DNA from 3 places in the Allobosea sp. 05T422_2 genome. Region 1 is predicted to be linked to each of the others. Evidence: predicted binding sites of a transcription regulator. Region 1 holds the regulator's gene; each other region holds the start of a gene.
What was found. Region 1 encodes LexA, which represses DNA repair genes until DNA is damaged. Its sites were predicted from a motif close to TGTTCNNNNTGTGTTCNG; they were not measured.
Positions count from the first base shown of each region.

Region 2: a site for LexA is predicted at 4,339-4,356, ahead of AC1DJT_RS33025 (DNA recombination protein RmuC). Genes of this name have one in related genera too.
Region 3: a site for LexA is predicted at 2,100-2,117, ahead of AC1DJT_RS21125 (ATP-dependent helicase). Genes of this name have one in related genera too.

Region 1 covers NZ_JBFTLD010000209.1:4,458-11,109, reverse strand. Annotated here, with positions in the region: gene trpD (anthranilate phosphoribosyltransferase) at 1-274, shown strand, start outside; gene trpC (indole-3-glycerol phosphate synthase TrpC) at 282-1,091, shown strand; gene moaC (cyclic pyranopterin monophosphate synthase MoaC) at 1,088-1,576, shown strand; gene AC1DJT_RS26855 (molybdopterin molybdotransferase MoeA) at 1,573-2,784, shown strand; gene lexA (transcriptional repressor LexA) at 2,866-3,570, shown strand; gene AC1DJT_RS26845 (ComEC/Rec2 family competence protein) at 3,564-5,801, opposite strand; gene gltX (glutamate--tRNA ligase) at 5,960-6,652, shown strand, end outside.
Region 2 covers NZ_JBFTLD010000334.1:272-6,358, reverse strand. Annotated here, with positions in the region: gene AC1DJT_RS33045 (aliphatic sulfonate ABC transporter substrate-binding protein) at 1-863, shown strand, start outside; gene AC1DJT_RS33040 (ABC transporter permease) at 893-1,720, shown strand; gene AC1DJT_RS33035 (ABC transporter ATP-binding protein) at 1,733-2,515, shown strand; gene AC1DJT_RS33030 (OsmC family protein) at 2,613-3,122, shown strand; gene AC1DJT_RS33025 (DNA recombination protein RmuC) at 3,123-4,307, opposite strand; gene AC1DJT_RS33020 (peptide deformylase) at 4,424-4,942, shown strand; gene fmt (methionyl-tRNA formyltransferase) at 4,978-5,907, shown strand; partial or broken gene AC1DJT_RS33010 (tRNA pseudouridine synthase A) at 5,964-6,087, shown strand, end outside.
Region 3 covers NZ_JBFTLD010000130.1:1,309-7,395, reverse strand. Annotated here, with positions in the region: gene AC1DJT_RS21125 (ATP-dependent helicase) at 10-2,082, opposite strand; gene AC1DJT_RS21120 (DNA topoisomerase IB) at 2,216-3,229, opposite strand; gene AC1DJT_RS21115 (hypothetical protein) at 3,260-3,484, opposite strand; gene AC1DJT_RS21110 (fumarylacetoacetate hydrolase family protein) at 3,557-4,273, opposite strand; gene AC1DJT_RS21105 (ABC transporter substrate-binding protein) at 4,446-5,459, shown strand; gene AC1DJT_RS21100 (ABC transporter ATP-binding protein) at 5,456-6,087, shown strand, end outside.

The sequences.
Region 1 (6,652 bases):
CTCGATCAGCCCGGACGATGTCGGCCTGGCCCGTGCAAAGCCCGAGGATCTGCGCGGCGGTGAACCGGCGCAGAATGCCGAGGCGCTCCGCGCGGTTCTCGACGGCAAGAAGACGCCCTTCCGCGATATCGCGGCCTTCAATGCCGCCGCCGCGCTCGTCGTGGCCGGTCAGGCCGGTGATCTGCGCGACGGCCTCGCCCGCGCGACCTCGGCGATCGACAGCGGCAAGGCCAAGGCGACGCTGACCGCACTTATCGCCAGCTCGAACGCGTGAGGACGTCATGAGCGACATCCTCGCCCGCATCGAGGCCTATAAGCGTCAGGAGATCGCCGCAGCCAAGGCCGCGGTTTCCCAGGCGGAGATCGAGCAGCGCGCCCTGGCTGCCGGCCCCGTGCGTGGCTTCACGGCCGCGCTTGCCGCGAAACACGCGGCCGGCAAGCCTGCATTGATCGCCGAGATCAAGAAGGCCAGCCCGTCCAAGGGGCTGATCCGCGCCGATTTCGACCCGCCATCGCTGGCACGCGCCTATGCCGATGGCGGCGCGGCCTGCCTGTCCGTACTGACCGATGCCCCCTCTTTCCAGGGACAGCCGGAATTCCTGCAGCAGGCGCGCGCGGCAAGCGGCCTTCCCGCCCTGCGCAAGGATTTCCTCTATGACCCCTATCAGGTCTTCGAGGCTCGCGCCTGGGGCACCGACTGTATCCTGATCATCATGGCCGGTGTCGATGACGGGACAGCCCGCGCGCTGAACGAGACGGCAAAGTCACTCGGCATCGACGTGCTGGTCGAGGTTCACAACGAAGCCGAGCTCGATCGTGCCCTCGAGCTCGACAGCCCCCTGCTCGGCATCAACAATCGCGACCTTCGCAGCTTTGCCGTCGATCTCGCCGTCACCGAGAGACTTGCTCCGCGCGTCCCCGCGGACCGCATCATCGTTGGCGAGAGCGGCATCTTCAGCCATGCCGACATCGCACGGTTGCAGCGCGCCGGCGTCAACACCTTCCTCGTCGGCGAGAGCCTGATGCGGCAGGACGATGTCGCCGCTGCCACCCGTGATCTCCTGACCGGTTCTGCGCGCAGCGCAGCATGAGCAAGCTCAGCCATCTCGACGCCAGCGGCCAGGCCCATATGGTCGATGTCGGCGACAAGGAGGAGACCTCGCGCATCGCTGTCGCCGAGGGCTGTGTCGTCATGCAGCCCGGGACTCTGGCGATCGTGCGCGATGGCGACGCCAAGAAAGGCGACGTACTTGGCACGGCGCGCCTGGCTGGAATCATGGCCGCTAAGCGCACGCATGAACTGATCCCGCTCTGTCACCCCCTGCTGATCAGCAAGATCAGCGTCGACCTCACCCTGGACGAGACATTGCCCGGGGTGCGCGTGAGCGCTGAGGTCAAGATGAAGGGACAGACCGGCGTCGAGATGGAGGCGTTGACCGCTGTCGGCGTCGCCTGCCTCACAGTTTACGACATGGTCAAGGCGGTCGACCGGGCGATGCGGATCGAAGGCATCAGGCTCGTCCACAAGTCAGGTGGAAAATCCGGCACTTTCGATCTCCCGGAAACTGCGCGATGAGCCTCACGCCCGTCCCCGTCGCCCTGAAGGCGCTGATCGACAGCGTTCCGGCACCGACACCATCAGAAACCCTGCCACTCGCACATTGCGTAGGGCGCGTGCTCGCCGCCGACCTGCAGGCGCTTCGGACCCAGCCCCCCTTTGCCAACTCCGCAATGGACGGATACGCCGTTCGCGCAGATGATATTGCGCCGGCAAATGAATTGCGTGTCATCGGCGAATCGGCTGCCGGTCGTTCCTTCTCAGGGATGGTCCGCTCCAATGAGGCTGTTCGCATCTTCACCGGTGCTCCGATTCCGGAGGGCGCCGATACGATCCTGATTCAGGAGAATGCGGACGGCGTCGGCACTGCGACGATCCGCGTGCGCGAGGGCGCCGAGCGCGGCAAGTTCGTTCGTCAGGCAGGATTGGACTTCTGCGAGGGCGAGGTGTTGCTTCTCGCCGGCAGCCGGCTCGACAGTGCGAGCCTCGGCCTCGCGGCAGCCATGGGCCACCCCATGCTCACGGTGCGTCGCAAGCCACTGGTCGCGATCCTCGCGACCGGCGACGAACTGGTCCAGCCCGGCGAGCCGGTTGGACCCGACCAGATCGTCGCGTCCAACAGTTTTGCGCTCGCCGCGCTGGTCGAGCAGGCCGGCGGCACGGCGCTCGATCTCGGGATTGCCCGCGATGATCATGCCGATCTCGCCGACAAGATTGGCCAGGCACGGAAGGCCGATGCCGATGTGCTGATCACCCTCGGAGGAGCCTCGGTAGGTGAGCACGATCTCGTCCAGGCAGCGTTGATCGGTCAAGGCATGGCGCYCGGCTTCTGGAAGATCGCCATGCGGCCGGGCAAGCCGATGATGATGGGCCGCCTCGGCCGCATGGTCGCGCTCGGCCTACCCGGAAACCCCGTCTCGTCCATCGTCTGCGGGCATCTCTTCGTCGTGCCCCTGCTCAGGACCCTCCTGGGCGTACCGGAACCGGAGCGCGATCTGAGTGAGCCTGCAATCGTCGGAAGAAATTTGCCGGCAAATGATGAGCGGCGGGACTATATGAGGTCGGAACTGACGCTCACTCCGGAAGGATGGCTGGCAACGCCCTTCGCCAAGCAGGATTCATCGATGCTGGCCACTCTTGCCCGCGMCGACGCGCTACTCATTCGCGAATCGTTTGCTGCGCCGGCAAACAAAGGCGACAACTGCCGGATCATCCGCCTACGCTGAGCGCGCTTGCGGAACACAACGCGAACCTGTATGGTGTTCGTGCTTTGTTTCGATTCCATACAAAGAGCGCCGGCGGGAACCATGCTGACACGCAAACAGTTCGAACTGCTTCGTTTCATCCAGGAACGCCTGCGCGAGACAGGGGTGCCCCCCTCCTTCGACGAGATGAAGGACGCGCTCGATCTGCGCTCCAAGTCCGGTATCCATCGCCTGATCATGGCGCTGGAGGAGCGCGGGTTCATTCGCCGCCTTCCCAATCGAGCCCGAGCGCTGGAGATCATAAAGCTGCCCGAAGGGGCCGGCGGCCCTCAGGCGACGCGCGGACGGTTCAGCCCCTCCGTCGTCCAAGGGGGGCTTGGCAAGGTCCGGCCGATCGCACCGCCCCCGGACGAAGATGTGCGCTCCACGGTTGCGATTCCGGTCATGGGGCGGATTGCCGCCGGTACACCGATTTCCGCCATCCAGAGCCGCAGCCATACCGTGGCACTGCCTGYCGACATGCTTGGCCCCGGTGAACATTTTGCCCTCGAGGTTCGCGGCGACTCGATGGTGGAAGCCGGCATTCTCGACGGCGATACGGTGGTGATCAAGCGTCAGGACACGGCCAATACCGGGGATATCGTCGTGGCTCTGATCGATGACGAGGAAGCAACGCTGAAGCGACTGCGCAAGCGCGGCTCCTCGATCGCGCTCGAGGCTGCCAATCCCGCCTATGAGACAAGGGTGCTGGGACCGGACCGCGTCAAGATTCAGGGCCGCCTGGTCAACCTGATGCGGCGCTACTGAAGCGGCTCGTGTTCTTCGACAGCCGCCAGCGGCAAAGCCGGCGTGCTTGCAGGCCGCTCCCGCTTGCGGCTCCAGGGACGATCGACACCATCCTGCTCTGATAGATGGGCGCGCCAGCCGCCCTTGTTGCCGACAAGGGCGGTCGCGCCATCGCGCGACAATGCCCTGCGGTCGATCAGTCGTGCTGCGCACGGAGCGTTCCACGGAATCGGCGTGATGACGAGATCGGCGCGCCGACAGTCCTCGACGATGGCCAGGCGATCACGTGCAAAGGCAACGCTTCGTCCATCCTTGCTGCGGACGACACAACCCAACGTGTCGCAGGTCGCGCCTTCCCGCAGGCTGTTGTCGTCAGTCCGGCGATTATCGCCATCTGCGTTCAGCCATTGCTGCAGCACGAAGCGGCTCGGTTGCCCCGCCAGGATCATGCGACCATCGCCCCCGCGGACCAGGATCCCGGAACCATCGCGTTCGATCAGGATGTCGGGCCTGTCGGGCTTCGCTGCCACGAGCAGTCCCGCGATCAGGGGGGCGACGGCCAGGAAGCGCAGCGGTGTCGTCCAGAGCGTGATCCAGAGAAGCGCGGCGGCAAAGCATGCGAGCGCCGCGGCCCCGAATGCAGGAATGATCACCGCGGAGTGGTCGAATCCCGCAACCCAGCGCGCGGATTGCAGCACATAGTCCGAAGCGACTCCCATGAGCGCCCAAGCCGGCCAATCCAGGCCGAAGGGATAGGCGAGCACGCCGAAGACAGCGGCAGGCATGACGATCAGGGAAACGAAGGGCAAGGCGAGCGCATTGCCGAGCAGACCGAAGGGGTTGAAGGTCTGGAAGTGATAGGCACCGAACGGTGCGGTTGCGACCGTCGCCAGCACGGTCGTGACCGTGAGCCCGACCACCGCGATCCAGATCGGCCGTAGCGGCCAAGGCAGGTTCGCCGGCGCCTCGGAGTGGCCGCGATCCTCCCAGCGCTCGGCAAAGGCGATCAGCGCCGCGACAGCGCCAAAGGACATCTGGAAGCTTGGACCAAGCAGCGCGTCAGGCTCGCGCAGCAGAACGATCATCGCAGCGAGAGCCAGATTGCGCATGCTGAGCGCCGGGCGATCGACGAGAATCGCACCGAGCATGACCAATGTCATGATCAGCGAGCGCACCGTCGCGACCTCGGCTCCCGAGAAGATGCAATAAGCCGTGGCGCCGAGCATCGCGGCCAGGGCGGCGAGTTTCTTTATGGGCCAGCGCAATGCCAGCGTTTGCGATAGCGCCAGCAGGCCACGGACCAGGCCGAAGATCGTGGCGGAGGCCAGCACCATGTGAAGGCCCGAGATCGAGATGATATGATAGATTCCGGCCGCGCGGAGGTCGATATTGGTCGCCTCCGTGATGAGGCCGCGCTTGCCAGTAACCAGCGACGCCGCCATCGCGCCAGCCTGCCCTCCCCCGATCCCGGCGATGCGCTCCGTCAGGGCATTGCGCGCCCGGTCGACCGTCGCGGGTATCTGAAGCTCGAGCGGTGGCTGCAAGGGTGGTGGGGCGAGCGTGATCTTTCCGGGGATGGTCCCGACTGCACCAAGCCCTCGGAAGAAGGCGTCGCGCCCGAAGTCGTAGCCACCTGGTCGCACTGGACCGGGCGGCGGCAGGAGGCGCGCGACGGCAGCGATGTGATCGCCCGGCGAAACCGAACCACCTTTGACGTTGACCCGAACCCGCCGTGGCAGGCGTTCAGGCTCCACCCCGGCAATGCTGGTCACCAGGATCACGAGGCGCGCGCCGGCGTCGCGCGCCTCGACCGATTCGACAAAGCCGGTGAGTTGTCCCACGCGCATTCGATCGAGCATCGGTGCTGCGATTGTCGCCGTGCGCCAGGCCGCGGCACCAAAGCCGGCGAAGATGGCAGCAAGGCCGACGCAAGCGAGCATGACCGGGCGTCGGGCGCGCGACAGCGCTGCCATCGCAGCGGAGACGCCAAAGCCGGAGAGCGGGACCCAGAAGGATGGCTCGCGATCAGCCGCGAAATAGAGCAGAATGCCGGCTCCCATCAGCACCGGCAGCCAGAGAAACAGCCTTCTTCGTCCGGCCTCGATCGCGATGGCGCCCAGGAAGCGCGCGCGCCATTCGGCGAGAAACAACCGAATGGCAGCGTCCTGAAACCATATCTCGGGAATGCGGAATGGTACGGCGCGAACACGCGCGCCGCGCAGCCGGCTCGGGTCTGGCGGCGCCTCGCGCATAGGCCGTCCCTCGGTCAGCCAACCAGATGCGATCTTGCGCTTAACGTCGGCCCCATCAGCATGTTACAGGGGCGGCGTCGGTTGTCATGTCCCTTCGACGTCTTGTTCCTCTGCCGCTCTGTCGGCCTCATTTCCCGTCCTGCCGGAGCCTGCCTTTCATGAGTGATGCGGTCGTTACGCGCTTCGCGCCGTCTCCAACCGGATTCCTGCATATCGGCGGCGCGCGTACCGCGCTGTTCAACTGGCTCTATGCCCGTCGCCATGGCGGCAAGATGCTGCTGCGCATCGAGGACACCGACCGCGAACGCTCGACCGAGCCGGCCATCGCGGCGATTCTCGACGGCCTGTCCTGGCTTGGCCTCGATTGGGACGGCGAGACCGTCTACCAGTTCGCCCGTGCGGCCCGGCACCGCGAGGTCGCCGAGCAGATGCTCGCCGCCGGCAAGGCCTATTATTGCTATGCGACACCGCAGGAACTCGAGGAGATGCGCGAGAAGGCGCGCGCCGAGGGCCGTCCCATGCGCTATGACGGACGCTGGCGCGATCGCGATCCGGCAACCGCGCCGGCCGGCGTGAAGCCGGTCATCCGCCTGCGCGCGCCGCAGACCGGAGAGACGGTGGTCGAGGACGAGGTGCAGGGCCGCGTCGTCTGGCAGAACGAGAATCTCGACGACCTCGTGCTGCTGCGTTCCGACGGCAACCCGACCTATATGCTCGCTGTCGTCGTGGACGACCATGACATGGCCGTGACCCATGTCATCCGTGGCGACGACCATCTCACCAACGCCGCCCGCCAGACCCAGATCTACCAGGCGATGGGCTGGCGCGTGCCGAGCATGTCGCATATCCCG
Region 2 (6,087 bases), on a different contig from region 1:
CCACCTACAACCCCGTCAGCCTGGTGCTGAAGGAGCGTGGCACGCTGGAGAAGGCACTCGCTTCCGAGGGCATCACGGTGCGCTGGGTGCAATCCGCCGGATCGAACAAGGCGCTCGAATTCCTCAATGCCGGCTCGATCGATTTCGGTTCGACGGCCGGCGCTGCCGCCTTGATCGGCAAGATCAATGGCAACCCGATCAAGTCGATCTATGTCTATTCGCGGCCTGAATGGACGGCGCTGGTTACCGGGGCCAAGAGCGAGATCACGAGGGTTGCCGATCTCAAGGGCAAGCGCGTCGCCGTCACCCGCGGCACCGATCCGCATATCTTCCTGGTACGGGCACTCGCTGAGGCCAAGCTGACCGAGAAGGACGTCAAGCTCGTGCTGCTTCAGCATGCCGATGGCCGCCTCGCGCTTGAGCGCGGCGATGTCGACGCCTGGGCCGGGCTCGACCCCCTGATGGCTGCAGCCGAGGTCGAGAGCGGTGCAAAGCTGTTCCACCGGAAGGCCGAGGACAACACCTGGGGCATCCTGAATGTCCGCGAGGCCTTCGCCAACGAGCATCCGGCGCTGGTCCGCAAGGTGCTGGCCGCCTACGAGGAGGCCCGTGCCTATGCGTTGGCCAACCCGGCCGAGCTGAAGAAGGTGCTCGTCGACTATACCAAGCTCTCCGACGCGGTCATCGAGCGCCAGCTTACCCGCACCGAACTGACCCATTCCGCGATCGGGCAGGCCCAGGCCGACACCATCCTTGCTGCTGGTCTCGCACTCAAGGAGGCGGGCGTCCTGCCGGCGACGACCGACGTCAAGGCGGTGGTCGACAGCCTGCTCGACCGTCGCTTCGCTGCCGCCAATAACTGAGCCCGGACGAGCAGACACAAGCCGGAACGATGAGCACGCTGGGACTCGATACGGTTGCCGAGGGTAGGGGGCGTCCGGATGTCTTCCGGAAACCCCGCGGCCTCGGTTTGGCCGGCCTGCTGCTGCCGCTTCTTCTGGCTGCTCTCTGGGAGTTCCTGGTCGGTGCCGGCTTGGCCAATGGTCGTCTGATGCCGCCGCCGAGCGTGGTCGGCAAGACGCTCTGGCAACTCGCCGTCTCGGGCGAACTCCTGACCCATGCGTCGGCCACGCTCTGGCGTGTTGCCGCCGGCTTCGGGCTGGGAGCGGCTGTCGGCACGCTGCTCGGCGCGCTGACGGGGGCCCTGCCTCTGGCGCGCAGCGTGCTCGATCCGACCTTGCAGGCTCTGCGAGCGATTCCCTCGATTGCCTGGGTGCCGCTCTTCATCCTCTGGTTCGGCATCTTCGAAGCGTCGAAAATCGCGCTGATTGCCGTTGGCGTGTTCTTCCCCGTCTATCTCGGCGTGGCGGCGGCGATCCTCTCGATCGATCGCAAGATCATCGAGGTTGGGCGCGTCTTCCGGCTCGGCCGCTTCGCCATGGTGCGGCGGGTGCTGCTGCCGGCGATCCTGCCCGCCTGGTTCACCGCGCTGCGCTCGGGCCTCGGCCTTGGTTTCATGTTCGTGGTTGCGGCCGAGATCATGGGAGCGAGCGAGGGCCTTGGTTATCTGCTTGTGGACGGCCAGCAGCTTGGCCGTCCCGACACCATCATCGCGGCCATCATCGCCTTCGCCGTGCTCGGCAAACTGGCGGATGGCCTGCTTCTCGCCATCACGCGGCCTTTCCTCGCCTGGCAGGATCTGGGTCGCGACAAGCTCTGAAAGGCATCCTCGATGCTGAGCTTCGACAGCCTCTCCAAAACCTATGCCGACGGCACACAGGCACTGTCTGCTGTCACCACCACCGTGGCCGCCGGCGAGATCCTCGCGCTTGTCGGCGGCTCCGGTTGCGGCAAGACCACCTTACTGCGGCTCGTCGCCGGGCTGGACCAACCAAGCGCCGGCCGCGTCAGCCTCGACGGCGAGGCGATCCTGGCGCCACGCGCCGATGTCGGCGTGATCTTTCAGGAGCCGCGCCTCTTCCCCTGGCTCAGTGTCTCCGAGAATGTCTCCTTCGGCCTGTCGCATCTGACGCCCTTCGCACGCGAGGGACTGGTCGCGAATGCGCTCGTGCGTGTCGGGCTCGCCGGCTACGAGAAGCGCTGGCCGCGCGAACTGTCCGGCGGGCAGCAGCAGCGCGTCGCCATCGCGCGCGCCCTGGTGACACGGCCAAAGCTGCTTTTGATGGACGAGCCCTTCTCGGCGCTCGACGCCACGACGCGGGCAAGCCTGCACGGCCATCTGCTGGCGCTCTGGGAGGAGAGCCGGCCGACCGTCGTCATGGTCACCCATGATGTCGAGGAGGCGGTGACATTGGCAGATCGCATCATCGTCATGCAGCCGAACCCCGGCCGCATCTTCGATGAATTCGACAATCCTCTCGCCCGTCCGCGCGACAGGCTCTCTCCAGCCTTCGAGGCGAGCAAGCGCGAGGTCCTGCGCACTCTCGATCGCTCCCTCGCGAACGGAGAGCCGCATCAGCACAAGGCCGCCGAGACCGCAGGCATGTGGTGGTGAGGCGCGAGACGCCCATGCCGGGTTGGGGCTGGCCCCGCGTCGGCGACAGGCTTATCACGGCGGCACATCGCCGCTCGTCTGAAGAAGGTTGAGAACCATGGACGTCACCGCGCTTCGCGCCCTCCAGGCTCCGCTCAAGGACAAATACCGCGAGGCGCCCGACGCCGCGGTGATCACGCTGAAGGCCCGTGGCGAACTCGACGACCAGCATATCGCCTGCAAGGTCGAGACCGGCCGCGCGATCGCCCTGGCCGGGCTGCACCCGGCGACCGGCGGAACCGGTGCCGAGCTCTGCTCCGGCGACATGCTGCTTGAGGCGCTGGTCGCCTGCGCCGGCGTCACGCTGAAGGCGGTCGCGACCGCCCTTGAAATCGAACTGAAGAAGGGAACTGTCAGGGCCGAGGGCGATCTCGATTTCCGCGGCACGCTCGGCGTCGTCAAGGATGCGCCCGTCGGCTTCAAGGCGATCCGCCTGTCCTTCGATGTCGAGAGCGACGCCCCACAGGACAAGCTCGACACTCTGCTCAAGCTGACCGAGCGCTACTGCGTCGTCTTCCAGACGCTGAACGTCAAGCCGGAGCTTTCGGCCGTGCTCAACCGCGGCTGATCACTCGGCGGCCTTCAGCTCGAGCCCCTTGGCGAAGGGTAGCGACGGCTCGCTCTTCGCCGGCTCATCGAATTCGAGCGCGCCGATCTTGTCGCCGCGGCTGGTGATCTTGCCGGCCGAGGTGCGGATGCCGGCGACATCCTCCTGCGCCTGGCGAAAATGCTGGTCGAGCTTCTCGGCCCGCTCGCCGAGCCGGCGGACATCGGTCAGGAGCCTGCCAACCTCGGTCTGGATGACGCGAGCCTCCTCGCGCATGCGGGCATCGCGAATGAGCGACTGCATCAGCTGGATCGCCAGGGCGAGCAGGGACGGCGACACGACCATGACGCGGGAGCGATGGGCCTTCTGGATCACGTCGTCGAAATGCTCGTGCAGGTCGGCATAGATCGATTCGGACGGCACGAAGAGCAGGGCCATGTCCTGCGTYTCGCCGGGCACGAAATAGCGCTCGGCGATATCCTTGACGTGCTGGCCGACATCGCCGCGCACGCGCACGCCCGCTGCCTTCTTTGCCTCCTCGCCACGCGCTTCGCGCAGCATGGTGAAGCTCTCCAGCGGGAATTTGGCGTCGATGACGAGGCCGCGCCCGTCTCCTGGCAGGGTGACGAGGCAGTCCGGCCGGTTGCGGTTCGAGAGCGTCGGCTGGAACGAGAAGAAGGCGGCGGGMAGCCCGTCGCGGATGATCGCCTCCATCCGGCCCTGGCCATAGGCGCCACGTGCCTGCTTGTTGGAGAGCACGTCCTTGAGGGTCACCACTTCGCTGGTCAGGTCGGTCAGGTTCTTCTGGGCAGCGTCGATGACCGCAAGCCGTTCCTGCAGCTTGCCGAGGCTCTCCGTGGTCTGCTTGACGTTCTGCTCGAGCCCGGAGCCGACCTGCTGGCGCAGGCCGTCCATCCGCTCGGCGACGAGGCGGGCAAGGTCGGCCTGCCGCGTCGAGAGAATCTCGGCCATCGTCTGCATCCGGCCCGTCATCTCGGCTTGCATGCGGTTCATCTCGGCGACCTTGTCGTCCATCTCGCGGGCGCGTTCGGCAGCGATGACGGCCTCGATCGCTCGCCCGCGCGAACTGCGCCAGAGCGACAACGCGACGAGCACAAGCAGAAACAGGCTGCTACCGGCGAAGGCAAGGGCGGCCTCGCTCCAGGTGACCGGCCGCTCGAGCAGCGTGAAGGCAATTCCGTTCATGACGGCAGATTAGCCGATTCGCGTGCGCATGCCGAACGAAAGCGGAACGGTTTGACCACCCGCCAACAAGTGCTTATGTCCGCGGCGTCAGCAAGAAAAACCGGTTCGAGCGCCCTATGGCTATTCGCCCTCTCGTCATCCTGCCCGATTCAGTCCTGCGCCAGGTCTCGAAACCTGTCGAGGCCGTCACGCCCGAGATCAAGGCGCTCGCCGCCGACATGCTCGAGACCATGTATGACGCACCCGGCATCGGCCTGGCAGCGATCCAGATCGGCGTGCCGCTGCGCCTGCTGACGATCGACCTCGCCAAGCCGGAGGAGGAGAAGGCGCCGATGACCTTCATCAATCCGGAAATCACCTGGTCTTCCAAGGAGCTGAACATCCATGAGGAAGGCTGCCTTTCGATCCCCGAATATTACGAGGAGGTCGAGCGTCCGGCGCGGGTGAAGGTTCGCTATCTCGATCTCGACGGCAAGGTGCAGGACATCGAGGCGGACGGCCTGCTCGCCACCTGCCTTCAGCACGAGATCGACCATCTCAATGGCGTGCTCTTCATCGATCACCTGTCGCGGCTGAAGCGCGAGCGTGTCACCAAGCGTTTCGCCAAGGCGGCGCGTCGCGACAGCGCGGCCTGAATGATCCGTATCGATCAGAAAGCGGCGCTGTTCGCATGAGTTTGCGCGTCATCTTCATGGGCACACCGGATTTCGCCGTGCCGACCCTGACCGAGATCATCGGCCAGGGCCACGAGGTTGTGAGTTGCTACACCCGCGCCCCGGCGCAGGCCGGTCGTGGTCTCGATCTGAAGCCGTCCCCGGTGCATCGCGCCGCCGAGCGCTTCGGCATTCCGGTGTTCACGCCGAAGACGTTGAAGACCGACGAAGCTGCCGAGGTGATCGCCTCGCATCAGGCCGACGTCGCGGTCGTCGTCGCCTATGGCATGATCCTGCCGCAGGCGATCCTTGATCTGCCGGAACTGGGCTGCCTCAACCTGCACGCGTCGCTTCTCCCGCGCTGGCGCGGCGCTGCCCCGATCCAGCGGGCCATCATGGCGGGCGATGCCGAGAGTGGCATCTGCGTCATGAAGATGGAGGCGGGGCTGGATACCGGCCCGGTCGGCATGGTCGAGAAGCTTGCGATCGGCCCCGATATGACGGCCGGCGAACTGCATGATCGGCTGGCTTCGCTTGGCGCCGACCTGATGGTGCGCGCCCTGGCTGCGCTCGGGCGTGGCGGGCTGCAGTTCACTCCACAACCCGTCGAGGGGGTGACCTACGCTGCCAAGATCGCCAATGCCGAGGCGAAGCTGGACTGGGCGCGTCCAGCGCAGCAGGTCCATGACCTCGTGCGCGGGCTCTCGCCCTTTCCAGGCGCCTTTGCCGAGGTCGATCTCGGAAAGGGGCCGGAGAGGCTCAAGATCCTGCGTACGGCGCTGGCTGGCGGCGCTGCCGAGCCGGGCACGCTGCTGGACGGTGAGGGCACGATCGCCTGCGCCGAGGGCGCAGTGAGGTTGCTTCAGGTTCAGCGCGCCGGCCGTGCGCCCATGAGCGGGAGCGAATTCCTGCGCGGCGCGCGGCTCGATCCCGGCCATCGGATCTAGGGCGCCCGCATGATGTCGCCCAAAGTTCGGTTCCCAGTTTTCGGCATCATATTCTGATGCCCCGCTACAAGCTCGTCATCGAGTATGATGGAACGCCGTTCTCCGGCTGGCAGCGTCAGCTCAACGGTCCGTCGGTTCAACAGAGCATCGAGGAAGCGGTCGAGGCCTTTTGTGGTCATG
Region 3 (6,087 bases), on a different contig from region 1:
GCCGATGCTTCAGCGCCACATGCCCTTGAGTCGTGCCGACACGTCAATTCTCACGCCGCTGCGGTGTTGCATGGCGGCCTGAGCCTGCTCGATGGGCCAGGTCGCCTGCTCGAACAGGTGCAGCAGGGCATGCGGGATGAACCGCGTGCGTGCCGCGTAGACATGCCGATCGCCTCGCGCGGCCTGGCCATGAGTGAAGAAGCGCTGCGGCACGACCAGATGCAGGTCGTCCCTGGCGCGCGTCATCGCGACATAGAGCAGCCTGCGCTCCTCCTCGATCTCGGCGGTCTCCCCGACGGCAAGGTCACTGGGAAGACAGCCGTCCACCGTGTTCAGCACAAAGACCGACTTCCATTCCTGTCCCTTGGCGGAGTGGATGGTCGAGAGGATGAGAAAATCCTCGTCCAGCGATGGCGGACCCGCTTCATCGCTCGTTGCGTCGGGCGGATTGAGGGTGAGCTCGGTGAGGAAGCGCTCGCGGGATGGATAGCCGGAGGCGATCTGCTCCAGCTGAACCAGATCGGCTCGACGCGTGGTGAAATCCTCGTGAATGCGCTCCAGGTGAGGGTCGTACCAGAGACGGGCCCGTTCGAGGTCTGCCGGCCAGCCTATCCCTGAGCGCAGCGCCCGGAATGTCGCAACGAAATCCGGCCAGGCGTCGCCCGTACGCGCGGGCGCCGACAGCTCCGCGAGGCCTGCTGCGAAATCATCTGCCGTGCCGGCCTGATCGAGCACGCGTTGCGCGGAGGTCGGCCCCACGCCCGGAAGCAGCTGCAGCAAGCGGAACCCGGCGACCCTGTCGCGCGGATTCTCGACGAAGCGCAGCATCGCCAGCATGTCTTTGACATGGGCGGCATCGAGGAATTTCAGCCCGCCGAACTTCTTGTAAGGAATATTGCGCCGTGTCAGCTCGACCTCCAGCGGGCCGCTGTGATGCGAGGCGCGAAAGAGCACCGCCTGCTGCTTGAGCGTGTGCCCCGCCTCCCTGTTCTCCAGCACGCGCGTCGCGACGAAGCGCGCCTGGTCGGCTTCGTCGCGAACATTGACGAGTTGGGGCTTGCCGCCCGACTGGCGGTCGGTCCAGAGGTTCTTGGTGAAGCGCTCGCGGGCGAGCTCGATCACCCCATTCGCGGCGGCCAGAATGGGCTGGTTCGAACGATAGTTCTGATCCAGCGTGACGACCTCAGCCGGTGGGCTGAAGGCCTGGGGGAAATCGAGGATATTGCGGATCTCGGCGGCGCGGAACGAGTAGATCGATTGCGCGTCATCGCCGACGACGGTGAGCCCCTGGCCATCGGGCTTGAGCGCCAGCAGGATCGAGGCCTGAAGCTTGTTGGTATCCTGATACTCGTCGACGAAGACATGGTCGAAACGTCCGCCCATCTCCGCGGCAAGGCTGGGCTCGCTTGCGGCCTGGGCCCAGCACAGCAGAAGATCGTCGTAATCAAGGACGTTCTGGGCCTGCTTGGCCTCGACATAGGCTGAAAAGAGCTGCTTCAGCTCCCCTGCCCATGATGCGCACCAGGGAAAKGAAGCACCCAGCACGGCCTCAACCGGCTCTTCGGCATTGACGCAGCGCGAATAGATCGCAAGGCAGGTGCCCTTCTTGGGAAAGCGCCCTTCCGTTTTCGAGTAGCCAAGCTCGTGACGAGCGAGGTTCATCAGGTCGGCGCTGTCCTCGCGGTCATGGATCGTGAAATGCGGATCGAGCCCAAGCTCCGGCGCGTAATCCCGGAGCAGCCTTGCTCCCACGCTGTGAAAGGTCCCGGCCCAGGTCAGYGCGTCGGTCATGACGGCAGCCCCCTCTCCCAGCACGTCGCGCGCGATGCGCTCCACCCGCCTCGCCATCTCGGCTGCAGCGCGTCGGGAGAAGGTCAGCATCATCATGCGGCGCGGGTCCGCACCGTTCAGGATCAGATGCGCGACACGATGCGCGAGCGTGTTGGTCTTGCCGGATCCCGCCCCCGCGATCACCAGCAAGGGACCCGGCTGCGTGCCGACGCCGTGCTCCACCGCGCGGCGTTGCGCGGGGTTGAGCCTGTCGAGATAGCTTGGTGGCGCCAGCGAATCGAGAGCGAACATGTCTCATATTCGATCATTTTTCGCGTTTTGTTCGCAACGCAAAAGATCGGGAATAGGGCAGCCGTCCTGAGCCAGATGGCCGAAGCCCTATGGCAGGATCGGTTTCGACCTGATCATGAGGCGGCGATTCACCTCACCCAGCCAGCGAGGCGAGCGCCCGCTCGATCCGGGAACAGCCGCCCCTGGCGCGCGCCTTCTCGAAGGAGGCCGCGAGCTTCCCGTTGGCATAGGCCTTCACCACGATGGCGTGGACATAGCTCTTGCGCGTCACGGCAGGCGTGTTCGCCAGTTGCTCCGAGACGGCGCGCATGATCTCGGCGAGCTGACGCTTCTCGCTGCCATCGCCGATCATGATCTGGCTGGCCAGCAGCAGTTCGGCGGCCGCAGCGTTCCCCGCCAGCATCCTCAAATCCTTGGCACTGATGGCGAGGCCGGAGATCTCGCGGAGATAGGCGTTGATGTMGCCGGCATGGACCGGCGTCACCTTGCCGTCCTCGTCCCGGTATTGCAGCAGTCGCCGGCCGGGCAACTGCGCAATCCGGGCAAGTGCTCGGGCGAGCGGGCCATCCTGCCGCGAGCATGCGATCTGCTTTCCGCCCTTGCCGCGAAACAGCAGGTCGATCCGCGAGGCCGTCAACGCGACATGGCGCTTGAGGAGCGTCGAGGCACCATGGCTGCCATTGCTCCTCGCATAGGCCTCGCCGCCAACGCGCAGATGGCAGCGGTCGATGATGGCGACTGCGCAAGCCAGCGTTTTCCTGCGGCAGAGCGCACGCGCCTTGAGATCATCGGCGACCGCCTTGCGCAAACGGGGCAGCGCGTCGATCAGCAGCCGCAATCGCTTCAACTTGCGGCGTTCGCGGACCCGCTCCCATTCGGGATGATAGAGATATTGCAGCCGCCCGGCCTCGTCCCGCCCGACCGCCTGGAGATGGGCCCGTGGATCGGCCGCGATGCGCACCTCGCGATAGGCGGGCGGAATTGCAAGTGAGCGGATCCGCTCAAGCAAGGCCGCGTCCCGGACGGGCTCGTCAGTGGCGTCGAGATAGGCAAAGCCCCTGCCGCGCCGGCCCCTGCGGATCGTCAGATCTCCGGGATTGACGATCCGCAGCCGACCAGGGGCGCGGGATGGCTTGCCGGCGACCATGGCGTTACTGCTTGCCCAGCGCTTCCTGCATCAAGCCGCTTCCCGGCGGTTATGATGGCGGCGCACGAGTTCTTCGGCGTAGGCCAAGTCAGCCTGCGTGAAGGCCGGCACCGGATCCGTGAGGATGGCGGTGAGGACATCCCGGTCGCGCTGGCCATTCGCTATCACAAAGGCGAGCGCATCCCTCGTCTCGCGTTCGGCATGAAGCTGGGCCACGAGGGCCGCAATCAATCTGTCCTTGGCCGATAGCTGCATGGCAAAACCTCCGCAGGAAGCTTCGCGATAAACACGGTCGGGCCAGCGCTTGTTCCGCCCAGGCGCAATCTGTCAGCCCGCCAGCGGCGACGCGCCGATCGTGACGGTGAGCGCGCCGAGGCGCTCGATGCTGCCGACGAGAACATTACCGGGAAGGACCGCGCCGACGCCATGCGGCGTACCGGTCATGATCACATCGCCGGGCTCGAGCGAGTAATATTTCGAGAGTGTCGCAATGATCTCGGGCGTGCGCCAGATCATCAAGGACAGGTCGGAATCCTGGCGTGCGACACCGTCGACCTCGAGGCGGATTTTGCCCGTCGACGGGTGGCCGACCTGTTCGACCGGGTAGATCGGGCCGCAGGGCGCCGAGTGATCGAATGATTTCTTAAGTTCCCACGGGATCCGCGGGCCGTCTGGCGTGTCGAGCAGCTTGCGGCGGGTCATGTCGAGGCAGATGCCGTAGCCGAAGACATGCTCGAGCGCTTCGTCCTGAGGGATGTTGTAGCCGCCGGACTTCATCGCCACCATGAGCTCGAGCTCGAAGTGAAAATCGTCCGTCATCGGCGGATAGGGAACGACGCCGCCGTTCTGGACGATTGCATCGGYCGGCTTCTGGAAGATCAGCGGGAAATCGCGGGTCTCGTCGCCGCCCATCTCCCTGACATGGGCGACATAGTTGCGACCGACGCAGTAGATCCGCCGGATCGGGAAGCGCGCCGAGGAGCCCTCGATCGGCAGTGACTGGAGGGTCGGCGCCGGAACGGCGAAGTCTGCGAGTGTCGTCATCTGGGAAGCCATGCGCTGGGTCACGATCGGGACAGCATATGGGCCGGCTCGATCCTGTCCAGATAAATCTGCATATTTTTATCACACGCCAGATAATCTGAATTTATTTGACACGTTTGATCGATAATGCATCGTTCGCTCATCCGTATCAGAAAAACGCAAGGGGAGCGGGATGAAACGTAGGCAGTTCATGGCAGCGGCGGCGGGCCTGCCGCTTGCGCTCGCAGCGTCGCGTGTTCATGCGCAGGCGCAGGATGAGCTCACGATCGTCTATCCGAGCCCGGGCGGGCTGGGTTATTTCGCCCTCTATGCCGCGATCGGCGAAGGTTATTTCGCCGAGGAGAAGCTCAAGATCCAGCCGCGCAGCGTCAATGGTTCGGCCCAGGCCATCCAGGCGCTCCTTGCGGGCCAGGCGCAGCTCGCCCATCCCGGTCCGGGGCCGCTGATGGCGGCGCGCGAACGGGGCCAGGATCTGGTCTACATCTACAATTACTTCACCCGCAGCCAGTTCAACCTCGTCGTGCCGGAGGCTTCGCCGTTCCAGAAGCCCACCGACCTGAAGGGCAAGGTCATCGGCGTCGGCACGGCAGACGGGGCGGAGGTCGCGTTCGTGCGCTCGATCTTCGACGCCGAGGGCATGAAGGAAGGCCAGGACTACAAGTTCATCACGGTTGGCGAGGGCGGCATGGCTGTCGCCGGCTTCATGCAGAAGGCGATCGACGCCTATGCCTCCGACACCGCGGGCGCGGCCACGCTGACACTGCGCGGTGTCAAGCTGCGCTCGCTGACACCTCCGCCGTTCCAGTCCTTCTTCGGCAACGGCTATGTGGTGACGCGGAAATATCTCGACGAGAACCGCAGCATGCTGGAGCGCTTCGGCCGCGCGCTGGTCAGGGGCACCAAATTCGGGATCGACCCGGCCAACCGGGCCGCGACCCTGAAACATGCCCGCATGGGCAATCCGCAACAGCTGGAAAACATGCCCTTCGCCGAGGCTCTGCTCGACGTCTATTACAAGCTGACCAGTCCGATCGATCCCGCCAAGGGTTTTGGCTACAACCACCCCGCCGCCTGGGAGATGTGGCAACAGACGCTCGTTGCCTCGGGCGATCTCAAGAAGCCGCTGGCCGACCTGACCAAGGCCTATTCCAACGATCTCGTCACGGCCTGGAACGCTCCGCGATGACGGTGGCGGCGACTGTATCGGCCGAGGCGCGACCTCGGCCGGTCTACGAACTCGCGCAGGTTTCGAAATCCTACGGCGAGCGCGTGGTGGCGCTGGAGAACGTCGATCTGGTTCTCCGGGAAGGTGAGTTCCATTCGGTCATCGGCTCGAGCGGCTGCGGGAAGTCGACGCTGCTCAAGATCATGGCGGGCCTGACACCGCCTTCGAAGGGCCGGGTGATGCTCGCGGGGACACCGGTGCTGGGCGCCCGTGCCGATATCGGGATGATGTTCCAGCAGGCGACGCTGTTTCCGTGGCGGACGACGCTCCAGAACATCCTGCTGCCGGTCGAAGTCCGCGAAGGGCGCGCTGCAGCCGAGACGGCCGCGGCGCGTGCTCGCGTCCTGCTCGAACTGGTCGGGCTGAAAGGGTTCGAGGACACCTACCCCTCGCAGCTCTCGGGCGGCATGGCGCAGCGCGCCGCGATCTGCCGGATGCTGATCTCGGAGCCGAATGTGCTGCTGCTCGACGAGCCGTTCAGCGCACTCGACGAGATCACCCGTGATTTCATGAACATGGAGCTGCAGCGCATCTGCCGCGAGCGCAACGCCTCGGCCTTCCTGGTGACCCATTCCATCGCCGAGGCCGT